3 regions of the Ensifer sp. R-19 genome follow, and region 3 is predicted to be linked to each of the others. Evidence: predicted binding sites of a transcription regulator. Region 3 holds the regulator's gene; each other region holds the start of a gene.
The links. The regulator LexA, encoded in region 3, represses DNA repair genes until DNA is damaged. The targets are predictions, from matches to a motif close to TGTTCNNNNTGTGTTCNG.

Region 1: ruvC (crossover junction endodeoxyribonuclease RuvC) is a predicted target of LexA. The motif match lies at 3,331-3,348, and genes of this name have one in related genera.
Region 2: ACN9MO_RS19565 (DUF763 domain-containing protein) is a predicted target of LexA. The motif match lies at 5,727-5,744, and genes of this name have one in related genera.

What each region holds. Positions count from the first base shown of each region.
Region 1 covers NZ_CP184569.1:2,992,171-3,001,800, reverse strand. Annotated here, with positions in the region: gene ACN9MO_RS14670 (MBL fold metallo-hydrolase) at 1-177, shown strand, start outside; gene ACN9MO_RS14665 (hypothetical protein) at 195-677, shown strand; gene ACN9MO_RS14660 (YebC/PmpR family DNA-binding transcriptional regulator) at 763-1,509, shown strand; gene ACN9MO_RS14655 (HAD hydrolase-like protein) at 1,581-2,210, shown strand; gene ACN9MO_RS14650 (LLM class flavin-dependent oxidoreductase) at 2,219-3,220, opposite strand; gene ruvC (crossover junction endodeoxyribonuclease RuvC) at 3,392-3,904, shown strand; gene ruvA (Holliday junction branch migration protein RuvA) at 4,024-4,641, shown strand; gene ruvB (Holliday junction branch migration DNA helicase RuvB) at 4,737-5,777, shown strand; gene ACN9MO_RS14630 (metallophosphoesterase) at 5,778-6,680, shown strand; gene ACN9MO_RS14625 (NAD-dependent epimerase/dehydratase family protein) at 6,702-7,604, opposite strand; gene ACN9MO_RS14620 (glycosyltransferase) at 7,601-8,461, opposite strand; gene ACN9MO_RS14615 (NAD-dependent epimerase/dehydratase family protein) at 8,458-9,630, opposite strand, start outside.
Region 2 covers NZ_CP184570.1:31,514-41,143, reverse strand. Annotated here, with positions in the region: gene ACN9MO_RS19585 (ABC transporter ATP-binding protein/permease) at 398-2,227, shown strand; gene ACN9MO_RS19580 (glutathione synthetase) at 2,330-3,370, shown strand; gene ACN9MO_RS19575 (NUDIX hydrolase) at 3,510-3,980, shown strand; gene ACN9MO_RS19570 (hypothetical protein) at 4,048-4,242, opposite strand; gene ACN9MO_RS19565 (DUF763 domain-containing protein) at 4,402-5,685, opposite strand; gene ACN9MO_RS19560 (hypothetical protein) at 5,938-6,138, shown strand; gene ACN9MO_RS19555 (copper resistance CopC/CopD family protein) at 6,832-8,439, opposite strand; gene ACN9MO_RS19550 (YcnI family protein) at 8,484-9,014, opposite strand; gene ACN9MO_RS19545 (hypothetical protein) at 9,301-9,630, opposite strand, start outside.
Region 3 covers NZ_CP184569.1:1,478,692-1,488,321, forward strand. Annotated here, with positions in the region: tRNA gene ACN9MO_RS07265 (tRNA-Asn) at 71-145, opposite strand; gene ACN9MO_RS07270 (hypothetical protein) at 302-598, shown strand; gene ACN9MO_RS07275 (thermonuclease family protein) at 759-1,481, shown strand; tRNA gene ACN9MO_RS07280 (tRNA-Cys) at 1,634-1,707, shown strand; gene ACN9MO_RS07285 (hypothetical protein) at 1,922-2,254, shown strand; gene lexA (transcriptional repressor LexA) at 2,345-3,070, opposite strand; gene ACN9MO_RS07295 (hypothetical protein) at 3,317-3,613, opposite strand; gene ACN9MO_RS07300 (hypothetical protein) at 3,743-4,549, shown strand; gene ACN9MO_RS07305 (hypothetical protein) at 4,752-5,273, shown strand; tRNA gene ACN9MO_RS07310 (tRNA-Ser) at 5,420-5,509, opposite strand; partial or broken gene ACN9MO_RS07315 (septal ring lytic transglycosylase RlpA family protein) at 5,822-6,852, shown strand; gene ACN9MO_RS07320 (D-alanyl-D-alanine carboxypeptidase family protein) at 6,916-8,076, shown strand; gene tmk (dTMP kinase) at 8,301-8,981, shown strand; gene ACN9MO_RS07330 (DNA polymerase III subunit delta') at 8,978-9,630, shown strand, end outside.

The sequences.
Region 1 (9,630 bases), 1.5 Mb from region 3:
AGCCGGCTGCGCGCCTCGCTGATCCTGCCGATGCACCGCCGTGGCCCGCCGATCGACGCCTTTCTGGACATGTTCGGCGACGACTACGACAAACGCTTCGCTGACAGCGCCAGCATCAAAGTATCGTTGCGTTCCTTGCCAAGCAAACCATTGATTTATATTCTCAAGGGCGTCTGAACACTCAGGATCGCCCAATGAAGTTGCTTGTGGTCGGCGTTTCGATTTTTCTCTCCCTTTCGACCCTTGCCGCGGCGGGCGGCGCACCGCCACCGCGCATGCCCTCTCCCGAAGGACAACAGCAGCAAAGCCTACCCGAGACGGCAGCACAGCCCGTGGGCGAACAGGAGGTGTTCATGATGCCGTCGGGCAATATCGGCTGCGTCTACACGCCGGCCGGCGGCACCGCGGTGTACCAGCCTCAGGACGGCGGACCTGAGCTTGCCTGCGATATCGTCGCGCCGCGCTATGTGCGCGCCACACTCGGTCGCTCAGGGGCCGCCACACTCAATCACGCCGTTGGCGATCCGAGCTGCTGCTCGGCAGCTCAGGTGCTCGACTATGGGCAAAGCTGGACACGGGGGCCGTTCGCGTGTGCTTCCGAACGCACCGGCCTTTCCTGTCGCCGCGACGACGGGCACAGCTTCCTGCTCAGCCGTGCGCAGGTCTCTGCCGACTGAAAAGCCGCGCCCCGGCTGGACGGAAAGCGGCAATAAAACTATAAGGCGCCCCATTCCATTCAAATTCATGCATGCAGAGGGTGCCATGGCTGGCCATTCACAGTTCAAGAACATCATGCACCGCAAGGGCCGTCAGGATGCGGTGCGCTCGAAAATGTTTTCCAAGCTCGCGCGCGAAATCACGGTTGCCGCCAAGTCCGGCATGGCCGATCCGGCCATGAACGCGCGTCTGCGTCTGGCGATCCAGAACGCCAAGGCACAGTCGATGCCGAAGGACAACATCGAACGGGCGATCAAGAAGGCCTCCGGCGGCGACGCGGAAAACTACGAAGAAGTCCGCTACGAGGGCTACGGCCCGGGCGGCGTTGCCGTTATCGTCGAGGCGCTGACCGACAACCGCAACCGTACCGCCTCCAACGTGCGCTCGACCTTCACCAAGGCCGGCGGCGCGCTTGGCGAAACCGGTTCGGTTTCGTTCTCCTTCGATCGTGTCGGCGAAATCACCTACAAGCTCTCCGCCGGTGACGCCGACAAGGTGATGGAAGCGGCGATCGAGGCCGGTGCCGACGACGTGACCACCGACGAGGACGGCCACACCATCATCTGCGGTTTCGAAGCGATCGGCGACGTTTCCAAGGCGCTCGAAGACACGCTCGGCGAAGCCGAGACCGTCAATGCGATCTGGAAGGCGCAGAACACCGTGCCGGTCGATGAAGAAAAGGCGCAGTCGCTGATGAAGCTCATCGACACGCTCGAAGACGACGACGACGTCCAGAACGTCTATTCGAACTTCGAAGTGTCGGACGAGATCCTGGCGAAGCTGTCGGCCTGATCGGACGGCCTATCGTTACCGGAATATGCACCCGTGTCCGAAAGGGCACGGGTTTTTCTTGGGATGGCCCGATGACCTATGACTTCGCGATCTTCGATTTCGATGGCACGCTTGCCGACACGGCGGCGAGCTTCATGGCCGCGTGCAACAGTGCTGCACGGCGCTACGGCTTCCGCGAGCTTTCCGTCGAGGAATTCCAGTCACTGAGGACGATGGGCAATCGCGAGATCATCGCGCATCTCGGCGTGCCAATGTGGAAGCTGCCGCAGATTGCCGGCTTCATGCGCCGGGCCATGGCGTCCGAGGCCGCGTCCGTGCGGCTGTTTCCAGGTGCGGCCGATCTGCTTTTGCGATTGAAGGCGGCAGGCATCGGCATTGCGATTGTCAGTTCGAACGCGGAGGAGGGCATTCGCGCCGCGCTCGGCGACGTGGCGGCGACCGTCGATCTCTATGAGTGTGGCGCGGCGCTTTTCGGCAAGGCGCAGCACTTCAAGCGGGCGATCCGTCACTCCGGTCTTGATCCGGCGCGCGTGCTGGCGATCGGCGACGAGGCGCGCGACATCGAGGCTGCGCGCAAGGTTGGCGTGGCGGCTGGCGCCGTTTCTTGGGGCTATGCCGATCCGAACTTTCTGCAGGGGCTCGGACCGGATCGGTTCTTTTCACGCATGGATGAAATCGCACCGGCCTTCGGAGCGATCTGATTGCGGCTTCATGCGGCCTTGACGAGTTCCTTCTGCGCGTCGGCGAAGAGGCGAAGCGAATGCAGGCGCGCCTCCATGTCGAAGATCGGCATGGAAATGATCAGTTCATCGGCCTTCGTCTGATCGAGGAAGGTTCCGATTTTCCGGCGGATCGTCTCGGGCCCGCCGACGACGGCATACATCATCGAATGGTCGACGAAGATCTTTTCGTCATAGCTCCAGAGCCCATCCATCGATTGAACCGGCGGCGGGAACTGTCCGCGCGCATTGCGCCGCAGCGCCACGAAGGATTGCTGCATCGAGGTGAAGAGATAGTTGGCCTCTTCGTCCGTATCGGCGGCGACGCCCATGACACCGACCATGACATGCGGCTTGTCGAGCGTCTCGGACGGCGTGAAGCGCTCGCGATAGATCTCCAGCGCCGAAAGCAGCATGTCTGGCGCGAAATGCGATGCGAAGGCGAAGGGAAGGCCGAGCATGCCGGCGAGGTGAGCGCTGAAATGGCTTGAGCCCAACAGCCAGATCGGCACGTTGGTATCGGCGCCCGGAACGGCGATGATCTTCTGATCCTCTGCGACAGGGCCGAGCAGGGCCTGCAGTTCCACGACGTCGTTCGGGAAGTTGTTGCCGCTTGCTTCCATGTTGCGCCGCAGCGCCTGGGCGGTGCGCATGTCGGTGCCGGGTGCGCGGCCGAGGCCGAGGTCGATGCGGCCGGGATAGAGTGCGGCCAGCGTGCCGAACTGTTCTGCGATCACCAGCGGCGAATGGTTAGGCAGCATGATGCCGCCGGAGCCGACGCGGATCGTCTTCGTGGCTGCGGCCACATGCGAGATCACCAGCGAGGTCGCCGCACTGGCAATGCCTTTCATGCCGTGATGCTCAGCGAGCCAGAAGCGCTGGTAGCCGTTTTCCTCGGCAGCCTGGGCCAGACGGCGCGAGTTTTCGAGTGATTGGGCGATGCTGCCTCCTTGCGTGATCGGGGAAAGATCGAGGACGGAGAAAGTCGCCATGGCATGGAGCCCTTTATTGAGGGAAATTGATGAAAGGCTATGTAAGCTCAATTTTCCTCAATCCAAGGGCAGTGGCGAAGAAATCCTGAAGCCCGTCTCACCTGTGCGTATGTTTTTGTTTTGTTCACTTTTTGCTGGCAGCGTCCGGGCGAGCATCATAGGGTGAATTTCATGCAGAACACGATTCGCATCATCGGCATCGATCCGGGCCTCCGCCGTACCGGCTGGGGCATCATCGAGACGCTCGGCAACTCGCTGCGCTTCGTGGCCTCCGGCACGGTGACCTCCGATGGCGAGATGGATCTCGCCTCGCGACTCTGCCAGCTGCACGACGGGCTTGCCGAGGTGGTGCACAGCTACCAGCCGCACGAGGCGGCGGTCGAACAGACCTTCGTCAACAAGGATGCAACCGCGACGCTGAAACTCGGCCAGGCGCGTGGCATTGCGATGCTTGTGCCGGCGCGCGCGGGCCTCAGGGTCGCCGAATATGCACCGAACGCGGTCAAGAAGGCTGTGATCGGCGTCGGCCACGGCGAGAAGCAGCAGATCCACATGATGATCAAGGTTCTGATGCCGAAGGTCGAATTCAAGGGCAACGATGCGGCGGACGCATTGGCCATCGCCATTTGTCATGCTCACAACCGTCAATCGGTGACAAGCCGGCTCGCCGCATTGATGGCGTAGTTGCAGCAGATCTAAAGTGTTAAAGCGACCTTAGCGAGTCTTGTAGACGCGCGGCACTGTAGACAAGAAATTTTCCGATGGTCTGAGCGACCATCCCAGCCCACCGCGAGAGACGCCATATGATCGGCAAATTGAAGGGTACCATCGACGAGATCGGCGAGGATCATGTCGTGCTCGACGTGCATGGCGTCGGCTATGTCGCCTTTTGTTCGGCGCGCACGCTGTCCAAGCTCGGATCGGCCGGCGAGGCGGCGATGCTCTTCATCGAGACCTATGTGCGCGAGGACCAGTTGAAGCTCTTCGGCTTTCTGACTGCGCTGGAGCGGGAATGGTTCCGCCTCCTGCAAAGCGTGCAGGGCGTCGGCTCGAAAGTGGCACTCGCGGTACTTTCGACCTTGACGCCGGGCGAACTGGCAAATGCAATTGCGTTGCAGGACAAGACCTCGGTCTCGCGTGCGCCGGGCGTCGGGCCCAAGGTGGCGGTTCGTATCGTCACCGAGCTCAAGAACAAGGCACCGTCCTTTGCCGGCGAGATGTCGGGCTCGATCGGCCTCAAGCAGGAACTCGGCGAAGGGGTCGCGTCCGCGCCGGTATCGGATGCGGTTTCGGCGCTCACCAATCTCGGCTATTCACGCGACCAGGCGGCCAATGCGGTGGCCGCCGCGTTGAAGAATGGCGGTGAGGGGGGCGACAGTGCCAAGCTCATTCGCCTCGGCCTCAAGGAACTGGCGCGATGATCGCTTGCCTTGGCGGGGCGCTCAAGGCAGAACGGAAGAGGGCCGGACGCAGGTGAGTACCTGCGCCATGACGACTGACCAATTGGAACGAATGCATGACTGACGCGGCACGTCTGATAACGCCGGAAAAGCGCGGTGAAGATCTCGATGCGACCATGCGCCCGCAGTCGCTGGACGAATTCACCGGCCAGGCGGAAGCGCGCGCCAACCTGAAGATTTTCATCGAAGCGGCCAAGAACCGCGGCGAGGCGCTGGACCATGTGCTCTTCGTTGGCCCGCCCGGCCTCGGCAAGACGACGCTTGCGCAGATCATGGCCAAGGAACTCGGCGTCAACTTTCGCTCGACCTCCGGTCCGGTTATCGCCAAGGCTGGCGACCTTGCGGCTTTGCTTACCAATCTCGAAGAACGCGACGTGCTCTTCATCGACGAGATCCACCGGCTCAATCCGGCGGTCGAGGAAATTCTTTATCCTGCGATGGAAGATTTCCAGCTCGACCTGATCATCGGCGAAGGCCCGGCGGCGCGTTCGGTAAAGATCGATCTGTCGAAGTTCACGCTGGTCGCGGCGACGACCCGCCTCGGCCTCTTGACCACGCCGCTGCGTGACCGTTTCGGCATTCCCGTGCGCCTCAACTTCTACACGGTCGAGGAACTGGAATCGATCGTGCGCCGAGGTTCCCGGCTGATGGGCCTCGGCATGACAGACGATGGCGCGCGCGAGATCGCCCGCCGCGCCCGCGGTACGCCGCGTATTGCCGGCCGGCTGTTGCGGCGGGTGCGCGATTTCGCCGAAGTGGCGCGCGCCGAAGCCGTGACCAGGAAGATCGCCGACGAGGCGCTGACGCGGCTGCTGGTCGACAATATGGGGCTCGACCAGCTCGACCGCCGCTATCTCTTCATGATCGCACAGAATTTCGCCGGCGGGCCTGTCGGCATCGAAACCATCGCCGCCGGTCTCTCGGAACCGCGTGATGCGATCGAAGACATCATCGAGCCCTACCTGATCCAGCAGGGCTTCATACAGCGTACGCCGCGCGGTCGTATCTTGACCGCAAATGCCTGGAAACATATCGGCCTCAACCCGCCGAAAGAGGTCGAGGCGACGCAGTTCCGGCTGACACTCGAGGACGAATAGATGATTACCCGCCGCGGATTATTGAAAGTGATCGGCGGCGGTATCGCCAGCATGGCGGCGCTCGGCGGTTACGCCTTCGCCGTCGAGCCGTTGGCCCGGCTGAACGTGACCCGCTACACCCTGACGCCGCCCGGCTGGACGCCCGGGTTGAAGCTGCGCGTCGTCGCGCTCGCCGATATCCATGCCTGCGAGCCCTGGATGCCGGCAGGTCGCATCGCTTCGATCTGCCGTCAGGCCAACGCGCTGGGCGGCGACGTGACGGTGCTGCTCGGCGATTATGCGGCCGGCATGAACTTCGTGACCCGCTACGTGCATTCCAGCGAATGGGCGAAGGCGCTTGCGACCCTCTCGGCGCCGCTCGGCGTGCATGCCGTCATGGGCAATCACGACTGGTGGGAGGACAAGACCGCGCAGAAAAATGGCGGCGGTCCGACCTTCGGGCACAAGGCGCTGCAGGATGTCGGCATCAACGTTTACAGCAACCGGGCAATCCGGCTGGAAAAGGACGGGCAGGGCTTCTGGATCGCCGGTCTCGAAGACCAGCTTGCATTGGTGCCGGGCAAGAAGTGGCAGCGCCAGCGCATGGCGGGTCTCGACGATCTCGACGGCACGCTCGCACAGGTGAATGACGGTGATCCGGTCGTTCTGCTGGCACATGAGCCGGACATCTTCCCGAGCGTTCCCCCACGGGTCGCATTGACACTGTCGGGTCATACCCATGGCGGGCAGGTGCGGCTTCTCGGCTTCGCGCCCGTGGTGCCTTCGCGTTTCGGCGATCGCTATGCCTATGGGCACATGGTCGAGGACGACCGCAACCTGATCGTCTCCGGCGGTCTCGGCTGCTCGCTTGCACCGGTCCGTTTCGGCGTGCCGCCGGAGATCGTCGTCATCGACCTCGGTTAGCCCGGTCAGGCGTCGGGGGTTTTACGCCGACTTGCTGTCTGTGACCAACTCCCTGATCGTCGTCGCCAACAGCTCGGATCCGCCGGGTTGCCAGCCAAGCCGGCGCAACTTTTCGGTCGACATGACGAGATAGCCATCCGCTGAAGCGGCCTCCGGCAATGGGTGCCGAGACCCGGTCAGCGTCTGCACCACCGACAGGATTTGCCTGACATCGAGCAGCAGGTCCGAAACGTTGAAGACCTCACCGCGCACGGTGTCGCTATCCGCTTCCAGCATGAGCCGTACTGCGGCGCCGACGTCGTCGCCGTGAACTTCGGTGCCGATCCGAGGCTGGATCGGTTTTCCATCAAGATAGTTCGCAAACAGCTCGGCCCATTTGTGCTGCCTGCCAGGAGCGGCCGCGCCGTAAACGCCGGTGACGCGCAGGCTTGCCACGCTGAAATCCTCGGTCGCAAGCAGGCGTAGGTGATCTTCCACGGCGACCTTCACCGCGCCATAGAGCGTGTCCGGATCGGGTGCGAATGTCTCGTCGATGGGGCCTGGGCGCCTGCTGCCGTAGACGGCGCGGCTCGACAGGAAGACGCAGCGTTTGACGCCGGCAGCGCGAGCGGTCTCGAACAGGCGGATCGAGCCATCGATGTTCGCACGGCGAAAGCCCTCCGGATCATCGCCTTCACCGCCGCGATATTTGCCCTCGACATGGTCGAAGGCGGCATGAACAAAGCCGTCAATGCCATCGAACGCGGCGGACTGATCGCGATCCAGATCGAGGACGAGCGGAACGAAGGGGAGGTTGCGCGAGAAAAAGCTGTTATCGGGGGGATGGCGGCCGCTAACGAGCACCTCGTAGCGATGGGCGATCAAATGCTCGACGATGAAGCGGCCGACGAAGCCGGTGCCGCCGGAGACCAGCACCCTGCTCATCGGTGCGCCGGATTGGGGAGGGAGGCGATCTCCGGAATGTCGTCCCCGGTCAGGTAGGCGAACCAGAGGTCGATCAGTGGCCGCAGGGCCCCGGCACGCGGATGGTCTTTTTCCCAGGGCTTTTCATACTGGTAGTGCAGCACGCCGATCGAGCGCCAGTCCCAGAGCGCGGGCATGTTGAACCAGACATATTGCAGCATGTTCATCGTCACCGGCAGGCCGTGCCAATCCGGGAAGAAGCTTTGTAGGAAGGTCTGGTCGGTGCGTGGCCAGAAGGCATCGGGTGCGTCGAGCCGGTCGAGCATCCTGTCGAATGTCGCCAACGACGGTTCGGCGACGAAGACGCCGGAATTCAGCCGGTGAAAGTCGGCGAGGCTTTCATAGACATTCGGGGCCGCGGAGAATTCCGGATAGGCAAACAGCCGGTCGATGTTGCGGAGCACAACCGCGTCGGCATCAATGAAGACGCAGCGGCAGTATTCGGTTAATTGCCAGAGCCTGAGCTTGCAGAAGTTGTCGAGCGGCGAGTGGAAGGCCGGTTTGCGGCCCTTGGTGAAGGGTGCCTTCTCATGCACGTTCCGGCGCTGATGACGCTCGTTGAAGGCATCGGAAAGCGGCAAGAGATCGGTCTCGATCAGGCGACAGCCGAACTCGGCCAGCGGCGCCAGTGCTTCGAGCGCTACGCCGCCCGTATGGAGCACGACGATATCCGCCTTGGTGCTCGTGAGCCGGATGGAGCGTGCGAGCGCGCGGGCACCGAGCGCATAGTCGGCATTAGTGACGAGCGTCACGAAGGCATGATCGGCCAAGGGTGGCGAGGAGGGGCGCAGCCCCTCCGAAGGGTCGTTTGATGTCATGAAACGGATTTCAGCCGCTTGCCCTCTGGGTCGTGGTTGATCAGCGGCGCGATGTCCTTGGTCCAGGCGGAGACGGCAGGCACGCGCGTTCTATCGACACGATAGGCGAATTTCTTCGCGACATCGACGATTTCCGACAGCAGCCCGTCCTGCAGCCGCGTCGGGTTGAGGCCGAGGCCTAAGAACTTCTCATTGTGCACGACGAGTTCGTTCTCGGCCGCTTCCTTGCGCGGGTTCGGCAGCCAGGCGATCTGCGATCCTGAAATCGCTGCGATCATCTCGGCGAGGTCGCGCACCCGGTGGGTCTCGGTCATCTGGTTGAATATCTCGACGCGGCTGCCGCGGGCGGGCGGGTTCTTCAGCGCCAGCTCGATGCAGCGGACAGAATCCTGGATGTGGATGAAGGCGCGCGTCTGGCCGCCGGTGCCATGTACCGTCAGCGGATATCCGATCGCCGCCTGAATGAGGAAACGGTTCAAGACGGTGCCATAGTCGCCGTCATAGTCGAAGCGGTTGATGAGCTGGGCGTGGCGGCGCGTCTGCTCGGTATGGGTGCCCCAGACGATGCCCTGGTGCAGGTCGGTAATCCTGAGGCCGTCGTTCTTGGCGTAGAACTGGAAGAGCAACTGATCCAGGCACTTGGTCATGTGGTAGATCGAGCCGGGATTGGACGGATAGAGAATTTCCTGGCTGACGGTCTCGCCGCCCATCGTCTCGATACCGACAGGCAGATAGCCCTCGGGGATCGCAGCACCAATGGTCGAATAGCCATAGACGCCCATGGTGCCGAGATGCACGAGATGGGCGTCGAGCCCGAGTTCGACCAGCGCGTTCAGGAGATTGTGCGTGGCGTTGACGTTGTTGTTGACCGTGTAGTTCTTGTGGCGGTCGCTCTTCATCGAATAGGGCGCGGCGCGCTGCTCGGCCAAATGCACGATGGCATCAGGGCGATGCTCGGCGAGCCAGTTCTTGAGGAGCTCGTAGTCGCGGGCAAGATCGATGAGATTGAAATGGATGCGCCGGCCGGTTTCTGCATGCCAGATGCGGGTGCGTTCCTGGATCGAATCCATCGGCGTCAGCGATTGCACGCCGAGTTCCGTATCGATCCAGCGGCGGGAGAGATTGTCGAGGATATGGACGTCGTGGCCCGTATCGGACAGGTGAAGAGC
Region 2 (9,630 bases), on a different replicon from region 3:
CAATTTCGTTTGAGGCGCAATGCTTCGAGGCCGCCAGAGGCCCGACAAAGGGAAGTGGCGGCTCACCAGGCGACGGCGAAGCGTCGCTCTCCGCGACGGATTGCTCGCAGCAGCCCTCCAGGCGATCGGAACCGATGAGCGTGAACCCGCAAAATTGACCGCGACGGCATTTCAATCTCCGACGCTTAAGCCTCGGAGACAAAAGGGCATCGGCAACTGGCAAGGACCCTGATCCCTCTGCCGCTGCATTCTTCGGATTTGACAAGCCCGATCCTCGCCCCAGTTCATGGAGATGGCTTTAAGTGAGGTCGTGCGCAGCAACGCACAACGAACAGCAGCACTGGTCAAATGGACCCTCGGCCGGGAACGACCGCGCCGGAGCAGCCCTGTTTCCTCCATGCGCAGCTTCTGGGGCCTGTTGCTGGCCTACTGGCTCTCCGAACGTTGGCGCGAGGCATGGGGCTTAACCTTTCTCATCCTGCTGCTCACCGGATTGTCGGCGCAAGCAAGCGTCTACTTCGCCCTGACGTCCGGCGAGCTCGTCAATCGGATCGCCAACTTTCACCACCCCACCGTGCCCACCACGCCTTCGTCGCTCCTGATCACCGCGGCAACGCTCGCGGCGATCGCGATCATCAGGGATGCCGGGTTCACTGCGGTCCGCCATTTCTTCTCGACCACACTCCACCGGAAATGGCGCCAGTGGCTGGATGAACGCTTCAACCAGGCGCTGCTCGATTCCAACCATACCCATTTCCACCTTCAGCAGAACGGATTTGGCGCCGCGACCGAAGGCGAGAGCTCGTCGCCCGACAACATCGACCAGAGGGTACAGGAAGCCATAAAGGGCATGACAGGAGGTGCCATCGGTCTTGGCGTGGGCATCGCCGGCGTCGTGCTGTCGCTTGGCTTCGTCGGGAGCAAACTGATCGAAACATCGAGCCCCGTCAGGGGGCTTGATCTGCTCGGCAGCTACGGCAGCGCCTGCCTGATGTTTCTGGCGATCGCGATCTACGTGCCGCTCAATACGTTCATCGCAGCCAAACTCGGCAGTGTCCTGCAGGGCCTGTCCACACGCATTCAATCGGCCGAGGGCAGCTATCGCAGCGAATTGAACCAATTGTTGCACCGTAGTTTTCATGTTGCGGTCATCAAGGGCGAACCGGCGCAGAAGGCCATCAACGGGCGCCGATATCGCGAGATCGACCACACCTGGACGAGGCTCAACCGCGTGACCGCCGGCTACATGGGCTTCGAGCTGGTGCATAATTTCCTCGGCTCACGCATCGTTGCCTATGCGCCAGGGCTACTCCCCTACGTCGACAAAACGATCAGCCTGCAGGACTATGTCACCGGCGCCGAGCTGGCGACGGCTCTGATCAACGAATGCTCGTGGTTCATCCATGCGATGCCCGACATCGCGACGCTCAGGGCGAATGCACACCGGATCACCGAGCTTGCCCAAGCAATAGAAGCGGTGCAGCAGCCGCAGGATTACTATGCTCGCAGCGGCCCCTCGGTGTTCGAGTACAAGACCCAGGACACCGCGCGCGGACTTACGATCCAAGCGGTCGAGCTCATGCATGCCGGCGATGACCAGGCTTTCCTGACCGCTGACGAACTGAATTTCCTTCCCGGAGAGTGGACCTTGGTGGTCGGTGAATCTGGAAGCGGCAAGACTTCGCTTCTGAAGGCAATCAACGGTCTGTGGGCACACGGACGCGGCACGATCACGACGCCGGAGAACGTGCGAAGCCTCTACGCTGCCCAGGACGTCAAGCTCCAGGGTGTTTGCCTGAAGGATCTCGTCTGCCTGCCGGATGAGGCTGACGCCCATGACGTCGCCTCTGTCGTATCGGCGTTGGAGGAAGCCGGGCTCGAAGAAATTACGGAAGGGCTTTCGAGCGATGGTCGCGATGGGCAGAACTGGGACAAGCTTCTGTCGGGAGGCGAGAAGCAGAAACTGGTCCTTGCGAGAATCCTGCTATTAAGGCCAGGCCTGCTCTTCCTCGACGAGGCGACAAGCGCCCTTGATAGCGACGCGGTTCGGGCGTTCCATCAATCGATCAAGGGCCATTGCCCGGAGGCGACGGTGATCGCCGTTATGCACGACACCTCGTCGATCCAGTCAGAAAGCGGGGTCGATTTCTTCGATAGCGTGCTCACCATCGACAACGGCATCGCGACGAAAACGCCAATTACCGACTGGCGCGATACGCAGGAGTAGCTGCCACCGGCGGCCCGCCCTATTTCTTGGGTCATGTGCCGCGCATTCATTTTGTGACGCGGCGTGAACAGCGATCAAATTCCCCCGAAGCTAGGAGCCCCAATGCGTATTGCCCTCCTTGTCAACGCACTCGAAACCGAAGCGCCGGCCTATACGACGACCGCATTGGCGCTTGCCGCGCTCTCTCGCGGACACGAGGTTCTTTACGTCACGCCTGGTGATTTTATCCTGCGCCCTGACGATACACTGATGATACGGGCGGCCGGTTTCGTCGGCACGCGACCGAAGAAGCCCGAGACGCTCTTGCGAGCACTTACGGACGCCGACAAAACCATCGTCAACGTCGAAGAAGTGGACGTTCTGCTGCTTCGCAACGATCCGTCGGAGGACGCCGAAAACCGACCCTGGGCATCTCACGCCGGGGCGAATTTCGGCCGTCTCGCCGCGGAGCGCGGTACGATCGTTGTCAACGATCCCTGCGGCTTGGCATTGGCCCAGGACAAGCTCTACTTCCAGGATTTCCCGGTGACCGTTCGCCCGACAACCTTGATCTCCAAGGACATCGATGAAATCCGTACGTTCATTGACAGCCACTCCGAGGGGGTGATCATCAAACCGTTGCAGGGTTCTGGCGGTCGAAACGTCTTCCGGGTGGGTACCAGCACGGAGGGCAATCTTACCCAAATTGTCGAGGCTGTCGGCGTCGTCGGCTATCTTATCGTGCAGAGCTACCTTCCGAAGGCGTCGGACGGCGATACGCGGTTGTTCCTGATGAACGGACGACCGCTGCACAGGGGCGACGTCTATGCTGCGTTCAGACGCGTGCCGCCCAAGGGAGACGTCCGCTCCAACATCCACGCAAGCGGCACTCCAAAGCCGGCCAACGTTACGAAGGAGATGCTGGCGATCGCCGAGACGCTACGGCCGAAGCTCGTTGAAGACGGCATGTTCCTGGTCGGCCTTGATATCGTCGGCGACAAGCTTCTCGAGATCAACGTATTCACGCCTGGCGGCCTCCAGACCATTCGCGAACTCCACGACATCGATTTCTGCGATGAGATCCTGGACTCGCTGGAAAACAAGGTGGACATCAAAAAGACCTATCGGGGATCACTCAGCAATCGGATCCTGTCGACGCTTTGAATTGGCGGCCCAATCCGTCGCGCGCTCCACTTTCGCGCAATGTGTTGACGGAACAGAACCGCCGATCCGGATGTTACTGTCCGCGAGTGGCAGGCAGAGCCCGTTTGCCGCATAGGGCGACAAAGGAGATAGCGTTTCTGTGAATTTTCTACACCAGATTGTCTCTGACGTGCAGTTGATGCTTCGCCGGCCGCCGCGCATGCAGTACGCGGCCTTGTGTTATCGCTTTCGCAAAGACAACACACTGGAGATCCTTCTCATTACCAGCCGGGACACCGGACGCTGGGTCATTCCCAAGGGCTGGCCGATGAAAGGAAAGCGCGCGCATGAGGTGGCTGCGAGAGAAGCCTTTGAAGAGGCTGGCGTGAAGGGCACCTGCCAGAGGTTTCCTTTCGGCCACTACTTCTACAAGAAGAGGCTGGACCATGGGCTCAAGATCTCCTGCAGGGTTCAACTCCACCCCCTGGAAGTCACGCGCATGCGCGGGAAATTCCCCGAGAAGGGAGAGCGAAAGCTCGCCTGGTTCGACTATCGGGAAGCGGCGAAGCGTGTCGCCGAGCCTTCGCTGCGCGACCGGATACTCCGTTTCGGACAGCAACGCGTTCCCTAGAGCCCCGCGCGTTTGGTTTCCAGAGCATCTTTCCGCTTCAAGTGATTCCACTTGAATGCGGGATGCTCTAGTGGACGCTGGCGACCTTGACGGCGTGGGCGAAATCCTCCGCCACCAGCTCACTGATCGCGATCAACACCTCCTCCACCGAAAACCCGGAGTCGATCGTCTCGCGGATCAAAAGCTGGAGGTCAAGTTCAACGACGTCCCGGCAATCCTCGAGCCGTTCCTCAGATACCGTGATGCTCTGCAGTTCTTCCATCGCGAGACTCCTCTTGACGTGGATTCTGCTGGTTAGCCCTCGCAAGCTTGTTCGCACGACCTTCCAACCCTTGGGAGGAGGTTTGAGTTCCGGCGAGAACTCCTCGAAGAGATCAAAGAAAGAGATTCGCTGCAACGCCTTGCGGTCGCATTGAGCCGCCTACCGGTCGCGGTTGCCTTGACGGCGTGACCGCCCTGCATCTCTCGACGGTTCTTCCGGCCCTTCCCAGCCAAAGACGCTGCGACCGCCGAACTCTTGCGATTGTCGAAACTCGCCGGCCACGATCTCCTTGAGATCCGGGCCGGTCACGTATCTCTCGAACTGGCGAGCCTGATCGTCGAGGCGCTTGAGAACCTGCATCTCTTCGTCACGACCGAGCTTCGCTTTCGACACGGCGGACTTCATCACCCGGATCGTCTCGTCGTAGACTTTCAGTGGAACCGGGAACGGGTGGCGATCCTTGCCGCCGTGGGCGAGCGAGAAGCGCGCCGGATCGGCGAACCGGCATGGCGCACCGTGCACCACTTCGGCCACCATCGCCAGCGCCTTGACGGTGCGCGCCCCAACGCCCGGCACCAGCAGGAGATGCTCGAAATCCTCTGGGCCACGGTCGGCGGCCGCAGCGAGCGTGGCATGCAGGCGTTTCATATTGACGTCTTCTTCGCGCACGTCGTGATGTTCAGGCATAATCAGATGCGGCAGCATTGGCTGCGCGCTTTGCTTGGTCACCCGCCTTGGCTCGATGGCTGCGACCTCCCGGACGATCCGATCCGGCCCCAGCGAAGCCAGAAGATCGAGCTGGCTATTGCGCGAGGCCGCGGCGCGGCGGTCGGCAAGGTTGACGATCTCGCCCTGCCGCGCGCCTTCGATCGCCGTGTGGGGCGAATCCACGAAGCTGGTGATCCCCTCCGAAAGCCAATGGTAGCGCCGGGCCTGCCGCTTTTCGCCGTTCATGCCCTGTTGCACGATGACCCATTTGCCGTCGTCGGTGACGATAAAACCGTGCAGGTAAAGGTCGAAGCCGTCTTGAACTGCTGCACTGTCGACCTTTGCGACGAGGCGGCTGGTTGTCGCCAGGCCACTTCCATCGAGGCCCACGCGCTCGCCAATTGCAATCAGCTCGCCGGGGGTCTCCCGGGAATTCCGCCCTCGACCGCCACAGACATGAATACCGAGTTCGCCTGACAGAGGCGACAAACCACGCTTCAGGGCGCCGATGACGCTGGTGGTGATGCCGGAAGAGTGCCAGTCCATGCCCATGACGCATCCGAAAGACTGAAACCAGAACGGATGTGCCAACCGCCGAAGAAACTCGTCTCGACCATATTCGATGACGATCGCCTGGGTGATGATCGCACCAAGTTTCGTCATGCGCTCGCCAAGCCACCGGGGAACCCGGCCACCGTGAAGCGGAAGATCTGCACTGCCTGCTCTCTGGACCATCCGGCTCTTATACACCGGCAGATGGTGCAGTCACACAGGAAAGTTCTCTAAACGTTCTCATTTGCGCCGGCAGTCGGCGAGACCACGGTCGCAAGCCGAATGGTCATGACGAGACCTTGCCCCCATGAAGGTTCGACTTCGCCAGCTTGAGTAAAACCTCAGCGCCACGACCTACACTACCTTTGCGCTTAAGATAGGGTTCAGCAATCGGCGATATGCTCCGCACCAAATGGCATTTGAACAGGTTGCAGAATGAGTGAGTTCCAAAACAGAGCTGTTCGATTGATGGTTGCCTCCTTAGGCGATGCTTCGACCAGCGATATCTCCGTACGTCGCACGAACGTTCTGACGACTGCGCTGGAACTCTATGTTGTTGCCTTGGGGGGATCGCACGAGCAGCTTGAGACCGCCATCGCGAAAAAGGAAAGCGACGCGCCGAGACGTATTTGGTAATCGGCGATCTGATGATGGAGATTAAGCCACATTCACGACATCGACGTCACGCAGGCAGCGCACAATGCTCTCGACAGCGGCTTCCGTGAAAGGACTCCCGCCTAAACTCCGCCCCTCCCGGTCGGCTTCCCGCTTCTCCGGCACCGCGTAGCAATGGTCAGTTAGAAGCGGGCGGCCAGGAAGTTCAATTGGACGTTCAGCCAATACCGGGCCTTTCTGGTCGCGGATTGAACCTCATGCCCAAACTCCTGGGTGTAGCGGCCTTCACACATCGTCGTGTCGACCACCCACAATCCGCCCGCGTAAATCGCCATCAGCAGGAAACCGCGCATGGCGGAGCAGAATGAACATTCGATATTTCTAAATTATTAACGCGGGACGTGATCCGCGATTTATGTCGAGCGGACCGCCTCCGGTCGGCGACCGCCCACGCCCGCGTCCAAAAAAAGAGCCTCCACCAACCAAGCAGAGGCCCAGAGTCAGGCTTGCGATTGGCCGCTGCAGCGGGGACTGCGACGTCGGCGCAACCGCAATCGGAAAAGGCTGACAGAGGCTTCATCCGAAGGCAATGAACCTAAACGGACTATTGGATAGCCAGCCAGGGCTAGACGGAACACCTCCACGGCAGTAGCGATTGAACGCCCACAGGCGATCCGCTGGCGTGCGCGCGAGATTGTGCGGCGGCCTCCGCGCTCACGGCCCAATGATGATTTGATCGCTCAGCGTTACCTTCTCGAAGTCATTGATCAGAACATCGGCACGTACCTGCCAGGTGCCCGCCAGCGGTATGTTCACGCGCTCTCTCCGCCAATCTGCGTCGCCGCTCCGCGCTGCCGCACGTTTGAACGGCTCGATGCCGGAATCAGGCTTGGATAGGACGAGCGTCACCTCCTTGGCGGCAAGCGGTTCGACTTCGCCCGTGGCGAGGTTGATCGATACGTCGAGCTCGCCCACCCGTCCGGGCAAGACCTCAACGAGGACCATCGCCTTGTCCGTGTGGATGTGAACGCTTGCAGGCCGAACCGCCAGAGCTAAGAGCACGCGCGACGGCGGCGTGAAGCGCCAGCAAGAAACGGCGCCGAAGATCAGGACGACGATCAGTGTTTCCGCGGCGATCGAGCGGACCAGCCGCTTCGCCGAAGCCCGCTCGCCAGCCATTACCGGTTCCGTCAGGCGCCAGCGATTTGCAAGCGCCAACAGAAACAGTCCGAACAGCAACGCCATCTTGACCATGAGCACCTGGCCATAGGCAGTTTCCAGCAGCGCTTGCGGCTTCTCCACCTGCACAAAGGCCAAGATGAAACCCGCCACGATAAGAACAACGAGCACGTAAGGGACGAACGCCGAGAACCGGCCGAGCGCCTGAAGAGCCATCGGGTCTTCGCGCCGCAACGCGAGGCCCAGGGGAGCGAGCGCTCCAACCCAGAGACTTATCGTGGCGACGTGCAGGAAGACCGCCGGACGCATCAGCCATTGCGGCTCGGCTGTCGATGCATGGCCGCTCAGCGACAAGGCGACGGATGACGCGATCAGCGCGACGAGAGATGACAGTCGAGCAGACCGACCCTTCGCCGGCAGAGCGATGGCGGCCACACAAAAGGCAGCGAAGGCGGCAATGGCCGTACCGCCGAAGCTGGTTGCCATCGCCGTGGACCAAACGACCGGCTCGACAATTTGCGTCACGGAAACGCCCAGTGCATCGAGCCCCTGAAAACCCACAGCGGCAAGTGCGCCGAGAAGCCCTATACCGAGCGCTGCTGCAACGACTTTGCACCCTGATCGCGAGCCAAAGAGCAGCCAGTGGCGCGAAAACACACCGCCGACGCCGATGAACAGCCCCACGTAAAGCGCGAGCTTCGATAGGAGGAGACCGGCGCGCACGGCCCAGTCGATCTCGTCTTCGTTCATGAACGGAGCGGTGCTGGCCGCGCCGACCGAAAAGACGACCGATCCACCGATCGGATGCCCGTCGGTAGAGGTCACGCGCCAGCTGAGCACATGTGTGCCGTGCCCAAGATCGGATGGCGCCGCGATCACGACCACTCGATCCTTCAGGTCGAACCGCTCGAGCGGGATCGCTGTTCCATCCGGTCTGACGAGCTTTAAGGACAACGGCGAAACCGGCTCGCTGAAGGTCAGCACGTAGACCGATGGCGCGGTGCCGACGACCGCGCCATCCTGCGGTTCACTTGTGTTGAGCGATGCGTGGGCGAAGGCCGCGGCGGCATGCATGAGGATCCCGCAGAGCGCGATCACCACCAGCCTCGCAAGACGAGTAAAGCTCGATGATACCAGCATCATGCGTGATCTCCGGTCACTTGGCCCTCGCCCCCACGTTGCGCTGCTCAGTGCCCGCTTTTCTTTTCAAGCAGCTTGATGCCGGGCGCCGGATATTCGAGATCGTCACTCGACTTGCCTTCCGCCGGGACCTCGATCCAACGCTCGGTCGCGCCATCAGGGCACTCCTGCACCAGCGGCACGTAGAGTGTCTTGCCGACTGGCAGGCCCTCGGTCAGAAACGCGCGGAAGACAAACTCCTCATATTCGTCGTCGGCCAGGCTGCCGCCCTTCCAGACGACCTCCTTCACGCCCTCCTTCATCGGCGTGCCGAAGTAGGCATAGGACTTTTCGTAGGCTCCCTTGACCTTCTCCAGCGTCCAGCCCGGCTTCGGCATCGGCTTTGCGGCGATCATGCCTTCCGGGATCTGAACGCGCAGAGCGATCGTCGGCTTGCCCTCGCATCCATGCGGGACGCGGATGACGGCCTTGTAGGACGCGCCGACATGCGCCTCCGTTGTTTCGAGCGTGGAGTGGGCAAAAGCTGCCGTGGTGCCTATCGCGATGAAGGCAGCGGTGGTGATGAGTTTCGACAACATATGGCTATTCCTTTGAGATTGTGTTGGGTCGCGGGAAATCCCCCCGCGGCAGTCAGGGATTGGATGCAGTGATCCGGAAAACGTTGCCGACATTCTTGGTCGGTGGCGGGCAGCGATCGCACAAGACGGTCAGTGCACGGGTCCCCGTTGGCTCAAGACCGGCCTGCAGTCAGGCTTGGAGCACGACAGGGACGTCGGGAGGCGGCGAAGATCGTCGCGATGGGGCCGGCGGACGCCAGGGGAGGATATCCCTCCCCCCGACATAGGCTGGAGCGAACGCAACCGATCAGGCGAGCAGCCGAGGGGGCGCGCGAGGATAACCGAGGCGATGCTCGCCCGTTGGCAACGGCTCTGCCCCCGCGGACCAAAACGTGTGCACCGCCGACGCGACTTGGTGGCTAAGATCGTCGCCAGGCTGCGGAGTCGCCGCCAAGACCTGCGAGGACACGCAACATCCAAGAAGGCAGCAATCGGCAGCCTTGCCACGGCCGCCGTCGTGATTGCCGTTGCTGGCGTGATCCGCGCTGATGCACAGTGCATTGCCGAAAGCGTCGAGTTGCGAGAAGGCAGGCATCGAGCTGAAGGCAAATGCGCCGGCGACCGATTGCAGCACGAA
Region 3 (9,630 bases):
CACCGAGGGAACTTAGGTGCAAAATGAAAAAGAGCCATTCGCATTTTCTGCAAATGGCTCTTTTTGAAACTGGCTCCCCGGGCCGGATTCGAACCGGCGACCTGTCGATTAACAGTCGAATGCTCTACCGCTGAGCTACCAGGGATCATCCGCGCCGCTGTTTCGCTGTGCGCTTCAGAAGTGAGGCTGCTAATACGCATGCTTTTCCGATTTGCCAAGCGGTTTTTTCAAAAAAAATGACAAGTTCGGTTGCGAGGCTGTGGAGAAGTCCCCAATTGTGGGAAAAGATGCCGGATAGGGAATGATGAATAAAAACAGGAAGCAGCCGCATTTCGGGATTGATCCGCAGACGCGTCAGATCGTGCTCGGGAAGTGGCGCATCACGCTGCCGGAATCGCCACTGCTGCGTATCCTGTTGGGCTCGCTTCTGGTGTTCTTTGGTTTTCTTGGCTTTCTGCCGGTGCTCGGCTTCTGGATGATACCGCTGGGCCTCATCGTGCTTTCGCACGATATCCCATCCGTCCGCCGTCGCCGGCGTCGCCTGGCTGTTTGGTGGGCGCGCTGGCGCGGACGAGCCGATTCTTCGAACGGCTCGTGAACCGGAGCTATTGCGGTCAACCGTCCCGGATGCCTCGGCTTCGATTCTCTGCCAATTGATTCCCAGCGAAGCGGCTGAACCCTTTGTTGAGGGAGGCCGCCGAAAACTTTTCGGCAACCCATCAAACGCATAATGCGGTCGCGAATCAGGATGGGAACGCATGGCCAAAGCCACTACGAAACGTCGAAGCCGGAATTCCGGTCGGAGCAGGGGCAAACAAGGCGGTATGGCGCCGTGGTATCTGGCCGCCGCACTCACTGTCGGCGGCGTGGTCGCTTACGATCATCGCGCCGAACTGAAACATTGGCCGGTGGTATCGGACGTGGTCGCGTCCACGTCCCGACACGAGTCGAGGCCGAAGCCCGTTCGTGTCGCGCAGAAAGCGGACGAGCGTCCCGCGCAACAGGCGGAGAAGCGGAAGCCGAATCCGGTGACAAGAGTTGCCCTTGCCGCTCCGGTGCCGTCCGTTGACGTCGGCGCCAAGGCGCCGACACCCGTGGTGCGGCCCAGTGAGGAAGTGAAGACGGCATCCGTTCGCACGGATCAGTTTTATTTCTGCGGGATTCGCAACGACAACTGCGTGATCGACGGCGCCACCTTCCTGTACCACGGCGAAACGATCCGCGTCGCAGACGTCGAGGCGCCGCGTATTCGCCAGGCAAGCTGCGACAAGGAACGTTCGCGCGGCTTCTATGCCAAGCAGCGCCTGCGCGAATTGTTGAATGCGGGTGACTTCAGGCTGGAAACGGCGAGCGGCCGTCAGGATGCCAAGGCCGGTGAAAAGCTGCGGCTGGTCACCCGCGGCGACCAGTCTATCGGGCGTGTGCTCGTATCCGAGGGGCTGGTGCGGCCGTGGACAGGACACGCGACGCCCTGGTGTTGAGGCCACCCCAGATGCGATCGGCGGAGGTTCGCGATCGCTCTGTGGAAAGTATCCGTCTTACAAATCGACGGCGCGTTTTTCGGAAAATGCCTCTTGCGGTTTTTCTGCAATCATTCTAAATCCGCGCCAACGCTCGGTTATCCGAGCTGTGAGGCCTCGTGGCGGAGTGGTGACGCAGAGGACTGCAAATCCTTGTACCCCGGTTCAATTCCGGGCGAGGCCTCCAATAACTCTCACCTCATTTTAGTGCGGATAGACGTTCTGCCTCAGGGCAGAGCGATTGTGTGTGTTTGCCTCCACACGCCCGCACAAGCCACGTCTTCTAAGCCACTATCGGATCTTATCGCTTCGGTGAAATCGGTAGAGGGGGAACGATGACTCCGCTGACATCAGCCGCATCGGTAGCGTCCGTCATCATCAAAACGGAGGCAATCGCATATATGAAGACGAAACTTGTCCTGACGGCCTTGGCCCTCTTCGCTGCGACCACATTTGAGGCGCAGGCAGAGGATCTGGTTTTCAAGCTGAAGAACAACACCAACGCAGTGCTGACGAACTTCTATACGTCGCCTGTGGGCGTCAATGAGTGGGAAGACGATGTTTTCGGCCGGCAGGTGCTGAACCCAGGGGAAGACATGGAGATCACCATCGCCGACGGCCGGGAGGTCTGCAAGTACGACATGCGCTTCGAGTTCGAAGAAGGCTCCGGCCTCGATACGACCGAAGACATGCAGGACCTCTGCGAGCTCGGCGAGTACACCATCCACGAGTAAGAGGCGTGCCTTCAGGTCGCCTTCAATAAACAGAGCCTCGCAGCCGCAAGCGGTGGCGAGGCTCGGTCGGATGCCAGGTTTCCCTCGGAATCAGTGGTAGCGGCGGATCAGCCCGACGAGCTTGCCCTGGATCTTCACCCGATCGGGCCCAAAAATCCTTGTTTCGTAGGCAGGGTTCGCGGCTTCGAGCGCGATCGATGCGCCCTTGCGCCGGAAGCGCTTCAGCGTCGCTTCCTCATCATCCACGAGCGCCACGATGATATCGCCGGGATTGGCCGTATTGCCATTGCGGATGATCACCGTGTCGCCGTCGAAGATGCCGGCTTCGATCATCGAGTCGCCCTTGACTTCGAGAGCGTAGTGTTCGCCGTTGCCGATCATGTCGAGCGGTATGGTAATGTCGTGCGTGTTGTTCTGGATCGCCGAGATCGGCACACCGGCAGCGATGCGGCCCATGACCGGGACGGAAACCGATGTGTTGTCGGCCACGGGCGTGGGCTTTGGCGGTGCGGCAGGAGCGGCCGCTGGCGCCTTGCCGAGGCTGCCCTCGATCACGCTGGGCGAGAAGCCGCGGCGGGGCTGCTGCTGGCTTGACGCGTAGGCTTCCGGAAGCTTGATGACCTCGAGCGCGCGGGCTCGGTTCGGCAGACGGCGAATGAACCCGCGTTCTTCGAGTGCCGTGATCAGACGGTGAATGCCGGACTTCGACGCCAGGTCGAGCGCATCCTTCATTTCATCGAATGATGGTGGGACGCCTGACTCCTTCATGCGTTCGTGAATGAAGAGAAGCAATTCCTGTTGCTTGCGGGTCAGCATGGCACGTCGCTCCCAGAGGCGTGAAACAAATCAAGAACAGACACTATCTGTTCCATATGTGTTCCGCAAGTGCCTAAAATTCCGTGAATTCAGACAATTGGCGCGTCTGTGCGTGTCGATTGGTCACTTTTACGGGAGCAGAGCGGGTTTGGGCGATGATCGTGCCCAAACGGAGGGCCGTGGGGCAGCGCGTTGCGCGACGGCACGGCGATTCGAACGAATCGCGAGCGTTTTTGTGCAAAGAGGCTAGGCCGGCTGCGTGGCGGCGCAGGCGTCTTCGAATTCCTTCACCGTCTCGGCGCTGTTGTCTTCTGGAAGTACGGCATCCGCCGCATCGGTCGCGACCGGCCTGTCGCCATCATAGACGAACGACTGGATGTAGAACGCGATCGCACCCTTCCACACCTTGCGTCCATCGATCTGATGGCACGGCACGGCGCTCTCGAAATCGGTCTGAAGTTCGTCCACCGTGGCGGCGCTGAGCTTGACGTCAGGCATATTAGGCGACGCGACTATCGAAGCGAGAAGCAGGGCGGCAAGCACGGTGATCGTCCACTTTGATGCAAGGGTGGGACTACGGGGCGGTTAACGATGTGAACCGCGCTTTCGTTCCGAAGTCCAGCAAGCTTGGCGATCACTGTCATGTGTTCAACAGCTCTTTGAGTGCAGGCTGTGGCCGTTTTGCGCCAGGGGCACGCAGCGGCGAAGCCGCCTCAGCCTGGCGCGCCGTCCGCGCTGCAATCGCTTGGGTTGCGCCAAGTCGCGGCCTCGCTGCCGGCGTGCACAAATCCGTGTTGTGAAGATGCCGCACGTCTCGACAGGTTGCGGGAAAAATGGGGTGGTTGCATGCGTAGATTGTCGTTGGCGGTTCTCTGTCTGTTGGTGGCGGCGGGAGCGGCCGCTGCTGAAGAAGGGCGTTCGAATATCTGGAAGGAGATCAATGCCTGGACGGTGGGCTCCGATCCGTCCTTGGGCGGCTCGTGCTATGCGGCCACGAGCTACGACGGCGGAATGATCCTTCGAATCGGCTTTTATCCGAGAGGATCGGCGAACCTGGCGTTTCTTTCGATCGGCAATGCCAACTGGAAATCGATCGAGCCGCAGAGGGAGTATGACGTCGCCTTGCAGCTCGACCGTGGCCGCCAGTGGCCGGCTGTCGCGTTCGGCGTGGACCTCACAGGCTCGAAGGCTCTGGTCGTCAACTTCTCCAACACCGACTTCTTCACCGAATTCGTGCGCAAGAACACGCTGGCGCTGGCGTTCGAAGGGCGCGTGGTGGCGAGCCTCAGCCTGCGCGATTCGATGAAGGCCGTCAGCGAGATGTTCAAATGCCAGGAGGCGCTGATTGCGTTGATGCCAAACGGCGGGCAGGGGGCGGCCGCCGATCCGTTTGCGGGCGCTGGCGGGAATGCGCCAAACAATGACCCCTTTGCTGGCGGCGGCCAGACCAAGTCGTCGAAAGATCCCTTTGCCATGTGATCTTGGCGTGAGCGTCGTTCCGCTGGGAGGTGAATATTCCTAAGATTTTGCATGGGTGCGGGTTACCCACCCTCGACAGTCACGCGGCGACCTATCAAAATGCGGGCAAACGGGGGATTTGCATGCGTAGATTGCTGTTCGGATTGGTGAGCTGTCTGATGGCCACGGGACCGGCCGTGGCTGAGGACTCCGAGATCATCAAATGGAAGGAAGTCGGCGCTGGACCGTTGCTTCCGACACGTCGATGGAAGGCTCGTGTTTCATCACGTCGATGTTCGAAGGCGGAATCAGGCTGCGCCTGGGGTTCTATCCCAAGGGCTCCGAATCGCCGCTCTACATGAGTTTCGCCAGCGACGACTGGAAGTCGCTCGAGGTCGGCAAGGACTATGACCTGACGTTCCGCTTCGACAAGAGCGATCCCTGGAGTGCGGCGGCGACCGTCGCCGGCGACGAGAGCGGCAAGTTCCTCTTCGTGAACGTCACCGATGCGGAATTCCTGACGGGGTTCGTGCGCAAAAGGACGTTGGCGATCGCCTTTGACGATCGCGTTGTCGCAAACCTCAGTTTGCGCGGCACCGGCCCGGCGGCGGAAGAACTCCTGAAATGCCAGCGGGCCGTGGATGAGATCATCGCCGACGAGGGCCGCAAATCCAAGGAGAAGAAGTCCGATCCGTTCAACGCGCCGAGCGAGAAACGCTCAGCGCGTGATCCGTTCAGCCTCTAACCCGCGGCTTGAGTGAAGGGCGGAGGGCCCAGTCGTCGTCTGCCCGAGGCGAACCAGACGGCGCTGACGCCTGCCGACGTACGCTCATTAAAGTGAAGCACCGCCAGGGATGGCGGTCCATCGTCGGACTATATTCCTTGGGAAAATGGCGGACAGGGTGGGATTCGAACCCACGGTACGGTTTCCCGTACGCTGGTTTTCAAGACCAGAGCCTTAAACCACTCGGCCACCTGTCCTTGCCTGAAGTCGCAGTCAACTGCCTACCGGGCACGGCGTTATTGCGCGAAGCCCTGTCGCTTTGCAAGATTTAACATGCGTCGCTGAAAGATTTTCTCGATGGCCGGACTGGAGTGCGCGGGCACGCTCCGCCGGTAATCATCTGTAAACCATAACGCATGAAATCCGGCGCTGATCTGTGGATGAGTTCGCATTTTCGCCTTGTTGCTGTCATGTTTACTCGACTGTTCCGTTTCGGGACGCCGAGATTTCCGCTGGGGGCATGAGCGGAAGGTTTCGAGTACGGCTATTCGATCGATGTTGTGGGACAGATGACCTCCAGTAAAAATGCGGCATATCTGGTCAAGGGACTGCGCCTTGCGGCGGTCCCGATGCTGTGCGTGACACTCGCAGCCTGCGGATCGATATCGAGCGTCAAGAAAACTGCTCGTAGCAAGGAATACTTTCCCGAGTCCGTCTATGGCGTAAAGGCGAGCCCGCGTGTTGCCACCGGCAACAATATTCCCAAGGGCGGCGGACGCTTTCAGGTCGGCAAGGCCTATCAGGTCAAGGGCAAGTGGTACCAGCCGAAGGAAGACTTCGGTTACAACAAGACCGGTACGGCTTCCTGGTACGGCTCGGCTTTCCACGGCCGGCTGACCGCCAATGGCGAAGTTTACGACAAGGCGCATCTGTCGGCCGCCCATCCGACGTTCCCGCTGCCGAGCTACGCGCGCGTCACGAATATGGAAAACGGTACGTCGGTCATCGTGCGCGTCAATGATCGCGGCCCCTATGAATTCGGCCGCATCATCGACGTCTCCTCGAAGACGGCTGACATGCTCGACATCAAGCGCAAGGGCAGCGCGCAGGTGCGCGTGCAGTATGTCGGCCGCGCGCCGCTTGAAGGCAACGACATGCCCTATCTGATGGCGTCCTACGTTCAGAAGGGCGAACGTGGCCCGAGCGTGATGCCGGAAGGCCAGATCGCGACCGGCGTAATGGTCGCCTCCAACGAGCCGTTCCGCAATCAGACCCTTGGCACGATCACCGTCCCCGCAAAGGCCTCGCTCGATGTTGGCGAACCGGTGACGGCGCTCGCAGCCCCCGTGCCGCAGTCCGCCCAGCCGCAATCGCTGAACGAGTTCGTGATGCTGCCGGAAATCGGCCCGATCCCGCGTGAGCGGCCCGAGTTCATCCCGATGCCCGACGGCAACATGGCGTATGCTGCAGCTTACGTCGAAGTCCGCGTCAGCGACGCCGAATCGCCGTTTGAAGCGATTATGGTCGACCGGAAGCAGCTTACCCCCAAGTGATTGTCGATTACGCCAAACGCCAGAAAGCAAGCGGTTCTGTCCGATAACCGCAGGCGGCGTTGTGCCAAAATGACCTCGCTGCTATGCCCAAGGGGAAACCGGAGTTTCCCATGCGCATGAAGATGTTCTCGGCAGTGTTTTTCGGCGTTGCGCTGTTTACAGGCGCCGTATTCGCGCAGACACCGGCGCCCACTTTCGACACCAAGGCAAAGCAGATCCTGCTTGTCGATGCCGAAACCGGCACCGTGCTTTTTTCCCGCGCCGAAAACCAACCGATACCGCCTGCATCGCTCGCCAAATTGATGACGATGGAGGTCGTGGCCGAAGCACTCGGCAAGGGCGCGCTTTCCGCCGAAACCACCTTCGACGTCTCCGAGCACGCCTGGCGCACCGGCGGTGCGCCCGCCGGCACTTCGACGATGTTTGCCGCATTGAAATCCCGCATCCGCGTCGCCGATCTCCTGCAGGGCGTCGCGGTCCAGCTTGCCAACGATGCCTGCATCATCCTTGCCGAAGGCATGACCGGTAGTGAGGGCGCCTTTGCCGAGCGCATGACGGCGCGCGCTCGCGAGCTTGGCATGCCGGTTGCGACGTTCCGCAATGCCACGGGGCTTCCGGATCCCGGCAACCAGATCACCATGAGCGAACTGGTAACGCTCATTCGGCACCTCCATGAGGCCCATCCGGATCTCTACCGGCTCTATTCGCAGCCGGAGTTCGAATGGAACAAGATCCTGCAACGCAACAAGAACCCGCTGATCTCGGCCAACATAGGCGTGGACGGCCTGGCGACCGGTTTTGCCGAAGGCTTCGGTTTCTCCCTGGCCGCTTCGCTGCAGCGCGGCGACCGCCGGGTCTATCTCGCCATGGCCGGTCTTGAAACCGACAAGGAGCGCATTGAGGAGAGCCGCAAGGTGCTCGATTGGGCCATGACCGCCTTCGAGAAGAAGCGGATCTTTGCCGACGGGGAGGCGATTGGCGAAGCGGCCGTCTATGGCGGCGATGCCGCCCACGTCGCCTTGGTTGCCGGCGGTCCGGTCGACGTGCTTTTGCCGGTCGACAATCCGGAACGGCTGACGGCGCGTATCGTCTATAAGTGGCCCTTGCGGGCGCCGGTGACGGCGGGGACGGAAGTCGGCGTCGTCAAATTGTGGAACGGCGAGAAGCTGCTGCGCGAAGTGCCGGTCAAGACCGCCAGTGCCGTCGGGAAGGGCACGCTGACCAGCCGTGCTCTCGATGCGCTGCAGGAACTGCTGTTTTTCTGGATTTAGCCGCAGCTGGTTGCGGCGAGGGCGGTTCCCGCCAATTCATCGCCACCTGACGGTTTCACACGGCGGACCAATCGGCTAAACAGGGCCAGAGCGGAATGAGGAAAGTGTGCGCGGTTTTCCGCCCGCGTTCCGCTCTAGCTTATTAGAACAGGTCACGATGATTTCAGGTCGATTCGACCTGAAATCATCGTGACCTGGGTCGCATGCCGATATGGGAACGCATGGTGTCGCTGAAAAAAGGTCTGTTCGTAACATTCGAAGGTGGGGAAGGTGCCGGCAAGTCGACGCAGCTTCGTCTTCTTGCCGAATCCCTGCGCGGGCGCGGCTACGAGGTGCTGATGACACGTGAGCCTGGCGGTTCGGCCGGCGCCGAAGCAGTGCGCCACGTGCTTCTTTCGGGAGCAGCGGAGGCCTTCGGGGTCAGGATGGAGGCGATCCTCTTTGCAGCGGCCCGCAGCGATCATGTCGAAGAGGTCATCCGGCCGGCGCTCGACAAGGGTATGATCGTGCTGTGCGACCGTTTCATGGATTCCTCGCGCGTTTATCAGGGCATCACCGGCAACCTGGAGCAAAGCTTCGTCGAAAGTCTGGAGCGTGTGGCGATCAACGGCGTCGTGCCGGATCGGACCGTGATTTTCGATCTGCCGGCCAGCATCGGCCTCGAGCGGGCGCAACGCCGTGCCGGAGACGACAATCCTGATCGTTTCGAGAAGGAGCAACTGGAGACGCACGAAAAACGGCGGGACGCTTTTCTCGATATCGCCAGGCGCGATTCCGAGCGATGCCGGATCGTCGATGCGACGCAGCCTGTCGAGGCTATCGCCACCGAGGTGCTTTCCCTCGTCGAGGCCCTCCTGCCGCATGGCGACGGCACCGACGCGTCGACCGAGGAAGTCGTGTCATGAGCGCGGAAAGAGCCGGCGTCCTGGATGGCGCCATCGCGCCCGCCGAGAACAATCGACTGTTCGGCCACGAACAGGCGGAAAGCTTCCTGGCGCAGAGCTATCGCTCTGGCAAGGGACACCACGCGATCCTGATCGAAGGGCCGGAGGGGATTGGTAAGGCGACGCTTGCCTTTCGCTTTGCGCATCACATCCTGAAACATCCGGAACCCGCGGAAGCGCCTGAAGCGATTTCCGATCCCGATCCGGCTTCCGCCATCGGGCGGCAGCTCGCCTCGGGCGCCTCGCACAATCTCTTGCACCTGAGCCGCCCGATCGATGAGAAGACGGGCAGGGCGAAGGGCGCGATCACCGTTGACGAGGTCCGGCGCGCCGGCAAGTTCTTCAGCCAGACGTCCGGTACGGGCAACTGGCGCATCGTCATCATCGACCCCGCCGACGACCTCAACCGCAATGCGGCCAACGCCATCCTGAAGATCCTCGAGGAGCCGCCGCGCCGCTCGCTCTTCCTGGTGCTGACGCATGCCCCTGGAAAATTGCTGCCGACGATCCGCTCGCGCTGCCTGCCGCTGCGGCTGAAGCCGCTCGACGCCGCGCCGCTCAGTCAGGCTCTGGCGCATCTCGGTTTCGATCTCGAAGGCGAGAACGCCGA